Regions from separate parts of the Candidatus Stoquefichus sp. SB1 genome, predicted to be linked through region 1. Evidence: a T-box and tRNA genes for the amino acid it is inferred to sense, from the RefSeq annotation. Region 1 holds a T-box; the other holds one or more tRNA genes.
What was found. The T-box of region 1 lies ahead of metG (methionine--tRNA ligase). A T-box ahead of a tRNA ligase gene usually reads a tRNA of that ligase, here a tRNA-Met.
Positions count from the first base shown of each region.

Region 1 (2,392 bases):
TTGGTTCTTCACGTTTGCCAGAATTTGTTGAAGAAACTGTTCAATTACAAGCTGTTCATCAATTACAAAAAAGAGGTATTGAAGGATTGATTGTCATTGGTGGTGATGGTTCTTATAGAGGAGCATTAGAATTAAGTCAGAAAGGAATTTGTTGTATTGGGGTTCCTGGAACGATTGATAATGATATTAATGGAACTGATGAAACAATCGGTTTTCATACAGCTTTGTATAATATTGTTGATGCGGTTAATAAATTAAGAGATACATCAAGTTCACATCATCGTTGTTTTGTAATTGAAGTGATGGGGAACAATCGTGATAGTTTAGCACTTTATTCTGGTATTGCTTGTGGCAGTGAATTTATTATTACAAAAAATACGGGATATGATGAAGATTATATTGTGAAAATGATGGATTTTTATGAGAAAGAACAAGGCAAAAAACATGCGATTATTATTGCTAGTGAAAATATGATAGATGTCGAGAAGCTGGCTGAAAGAATTTCTAAGGAAACACATTTTTCAGGACGTTCGATTGTTTTAGGACATATTCAAAGAGGTGGAAGTCCTGTTCCACAGGATCGTATTTTGGCTTCTCAAATGGGACAATATGCTGTAGAGTTATTAATTGAACATCAAAGTGGTTATTGTGTTTGTAAGAAAGATAATCATATTATTGCTAGAAAGATTGATGAAGCATTAAATGATGTGAATAAGATTCAGGAGAAGATGTATCAATTGTTTAATGAATTAGTTTAAATGATAATCAAAAAGTGAATTTATTGAAAAAAGGATGAGATATTATTGACTTTAAAAGTGATATTTGTTAAGGTTAAAAGGTAATAAAGGCGAAGAACAGAAGAGATTAAAAGGGCGTTATAGAGAACTGATGGTTGGTGCAAATCAGGACATAACTTTTATGAAGATGGTCTGGGAGCTGTTATCTCAAATAGTTAGGGATAAACGTTAACTGCGTTAAAGTCATGAGTGACACAAGAGTGTAAAAAAGGTGGTACCGCGATGATTTCGTCCTTTATATAAGGACGTTTTTTATTTTGAAAGGAGAACATATGAAAAACGAAAAAGATTATTACTTAACAACAGCAATTACTTATACTTCTGGTAAGCCTCATATTGGAAATACATATGAAATTATTTTAGCAGATGCAATCGCAAGAAGTAAAAGACAAGAAGGATACAATGTTTATTTTCAAACAGGAACAGATGAACATGGACAAAAAATTGAAATTAAAGCGAATGAAGCAGGTGTTCCACCTCAACAATTTGTTGATGAAAAAGCAGCAGTTGTTAAAGAAATATGGGATTTAATGGATACAACTTATGATCGTTTTATGAGAACAACAGATGAATATCATATTCAACAAGTTCAAAAGATATTTAAGAAATTATATGATCAAGGTGATATTTATTTAGGACATTATGAAGGAAAGTATTGTACTGCTTGTGAATCATTTTTTACAGAATCTCAATTAGTTGATGGAAAATGTCCTGATTGTGGTGGAGAAGTTCATGATGCCAAAGAAGAAGCCTATTTCTTTAAATTATCTAAATATGCAGATCGTTTGATTCAACATATTGAAGATCATCCTGAATTCATTCAGCCAGTTTCAAGAAAAAATGAAATGATGAATAACTTCTTAAAACCAGGATTACAAGATTTATGTGTATCACGTACTTCATTTACTTGGTCTATTCCAGTTGATTTTGATCCTAAGCATGTTGTTTATGTATGGATTGATGCTTTAACAAATTATATTACTGGTCTTGGTTATGATGTTGATGGAAATCATGGAGAATTATATAAGAGATATTGGCCAGCAGATTTACATTTGATTGGTAAGGATATTGTGAGATTCCATACAATTTATTGGCCAATTATGTTAATGGCATTAGATATTCCTTTACCTAAACAAGTCTTTGGACATCCTTGGTTATTACAAGGTGAAAGTAAAATGTCTAAATCAAAAGGAAATGTTATTTATGCTGATGATTTAGTTAATATCTTTGGAGTAGATGCTGTTAGATATTATGTTTTACATGAAATTCCTTATGATAATGATGGAAGTATTACTTGGGATTTATTAGTAGAACGTATTAATTCAGATTTAGCAAATATTTTAGGAAACTTAGTGAATAGAACAATTGCTATGACAAATAAATATTTTGATGGAATTGTCACAAATCCAAAAGTAAATGAACCAGTAGATGATGAATTAAAAGAAATTGCTTTAGCTATGCCACAAAAAGTACAAACATTAATGGATGAATATAAAGCTTCTAAAGCATTAGATGAAATCTTTGTCTTATTAAGAAGAACAAATAAATATATAGATGATACAATGCCTTGGGCACTTGCTAAGGAAGAAGATAAA
Region 1 covers NZ_LN852695.1:143,923-146,314, reverse strand. Annotated here, with positions in the region: gene pfkA (6-phosphofructokinase) at 1-758, shown strand, start outside; T-box leader at 842-1,036, shown strand; gene metG (methionine--tRNA ligase) at 1,070-2,392, shown strand, end outside.

Region 2 (2,392 bases), on a different contig from region 1:
CTCTTTAAAATAGCCTCTTAATGCCTTCTGGGTTGCATTGATATCATCAAAGCCAAAAGCCATAATACCCATAATCTGATGAATAAAATCAGCTGAATAATCATTCAAAGCATCAATTTTTTCAACTTCAAGTTCACCTGTAGTAATTGTTCCCGTTTTATCTAGGCACAAAACATCAACACGTGCTAAAGCTTCAATGGCTTCCATTTCCTGTATCAATGCTTTTCTTTTGGCTAATTTACCTACACCTAAAATAAATGATAAACTCGTCAATAGGACAAGTCCTTCAGGAATCATCCCAATGACACCACCAACAGTCTTAACAATCGCTGTTGCATGATCTTGAGGCGAAGCAGAAAGTTGAGAAACAAAGAGCACCAACCCCACAGGAACAATCACAAAGCTCAATACTTTAATGACTTTCTCAATAGCATCTTTCATTTCTGAGGACGCTTTATTTTTGTGTTTAGCTTTATGAACAAGCTGAGTAGAATAATTATCATTACCCACTCTTAAAACACGCGCATATCCACTTCCGGCAACGACAAAACTTCCAGCCAATAGTTCATCATTTTCTTTCTTTTTTACTGGCTTCGATTCACCAGTCAGCATTGATTCATTGACTTCCATTCCTTGTGATGTCAACATACAGCAATCTGTTCCAATTTGATTACCACTCTCTAAAAAAACAATATCATCAATAACCAAATCTTCAATTGGTATCATCTGTTGTTGATGATCACGTATAACTTTAATCTTTTTAACAGTGACAACTGTCAATTGATCAATAATTTTTTTCACTTTTAGTTCCTGATAAATTCCAATCAAAGAATTCATAATAATAACACCCATAAATGTTAAGTTTGTCCAACGACCAGTTGATAAAATAATCGCTGCTAAAAACACATTTAATAAATTAAAGTATGTTATTGTATGTTCTAAAATAATCTGCTTCTTTGTCTTAGAAATATTATCATGTGATATATTCACTTGACCACGATCAATCCGTTCTTGAACTTGCAAGGAAGTTAAGCCCATTTCATTCATCTTATCCATTATTATCTCACCTACTCACACAATATATCACAGAGTTATGAATATTTTGTGTATATCATTTTCTTTTTTCTTTCATATTGTAACATATATTAAAAATCTTGAATATCTCTTTAAATACAAAAAAACGATATGAAAATTCATATCGTCAATAGTTTTATTGGTGGACCCTGAAGGACTCGAACCTTCGACCGATCGGTTATGAGCCGATAGCTCTAACCAACTGAGCTAAGGGTCCAAATAAAATAAAAAGTGGTATTCACCACTGATTCGCTAAATGGTAGCGGGGAAGGGATTCGAACCCCCGACCCACCGGGTATGAACCGATTGCTCTAGCCAACTGAGCTACCCCGCCATGTAGTGAATCGTTTATAAAAAATAATGGTGGTTCCGGCCGGAATCGAACCAGCGACACGAGGATTTTCAGTCCTCTGCTCTACCGACTGAGCTACGGAACCATAATTGGCGGTCTGGACGGGACTCGAACCCGCGACCTCCGCCGTGACAGGGCGGCATTCTAACCAACTGAACTACCAGACCAATGGTTGCGGGAGAAGGATTTGAACCAACGACCTTCGGGTTATGAGCCCGACGAGCTACCAGACTGCTCCATCCCGCGATATGAAATATATTTTTTTAAAAATGGCGGAGGTTGAGGGATTCGAACCCCCGCGGGACTTTCATCCCCTGTCGGTTTTCAAGACCGATCCCTTCAGCCGGACTTGGGTAAACCTCCGCAATAATGGTGGAGCTTAGCGGGATCGAACCGCTGACCTCCTGCGTGCAAAGCAGGCGCTCTCCCATCTGAGCTAAAGCCCCATTAACTGGTCGGGAAGACAGGATTTGAACCTGCGACCCCCTGGTCCCAAACCAGGTGCACTACCAAGCTGTGCTACTTCCCGAATATTCAATTACAATACTCAATTGGCGCGCTAGGCAGGAATCGAACCCACAACCTCTTGATCCGTAGTCAAGCACTCTATCCAGTTGAGCTACTAGCGCATTTCTTTAACAGCGCCATTCAATATTAACATAAACGCTGTAACTTTGCAACACTTTTTTACATTTTTTTAAAACTTTTTTTAAGAATGGTGCCCAGGGCCGGAGTCGAACCGGCACGGATTTTAAGGTCCGCAGGATTTTAAGTCCTGTGCGTCTACCAATTTCGCCACCTGGGCAACATGATGGAGGTTCCAGCCGGACTCGAACCGACGATGACAGAGTTGCAGTCTGTAGCCTTACCAACTTGGCTATGGAACCAGTTCTTTTCTCTTCTCACGTTGCTCAAATAGTATATAATATTTTGATATTGATTGCAATAGTTTTTTTGCTTTTTTTG
Region 2 covers NZ_LN852693.1:12,826-15,217, reverse strand. Annotated here, with positions in the region: gene BN1865_RS01265 (HAD-IC family P-type ATPase) at 1-1,056, opposite strand, end outside; tRNA gene BN1865_RS01260 (tRNA-Ile) at 1,215-1,291, opposite strand; tRNA gene BN1865_RS01255 (tRNA-Met) at 1,332-1,408, opposite strand; tRNA gene BN1865_RS01250 (tRNA-Phe) at 1,436-1,511, opposite strand; tRNA gene BN1865_RS01245 (tRNA-Asp) at 1,517-1,593, opposite strand; tRNA gene BN1865_RS01240 (tRNA-Met) at 1,596-1,672, opposite strand; tRNA gene BN1865_RS01235 (tRNA-Ser) at 1,697-1,789, opposite strand; tRNA gene BN1865_RS01230 (tRNA-Ala) at 1,797-1,872, opposite strand; tRNA gene BN1865_RS01225 (tRNA-Pro) at 1,879-1,955, opposite strand; tRNA gene BN1865_RS01220 (tRNA-Arg) at 1,979-2,055, opposite strand; tRNA gene BN1865_RS01215 (tRNA-Leu) at 2,143-2,231, opposite strand; tRNA gene BN1865_RS01210 (tRNA-Cys) at 2,239-2,313, opposite strand.
Region 2: it encodes a tRNA-Met, which carries the amino acid that the T-box ahead of metG (methionine--tRNA ligase) is inferred to sense. The anticodon was not compared.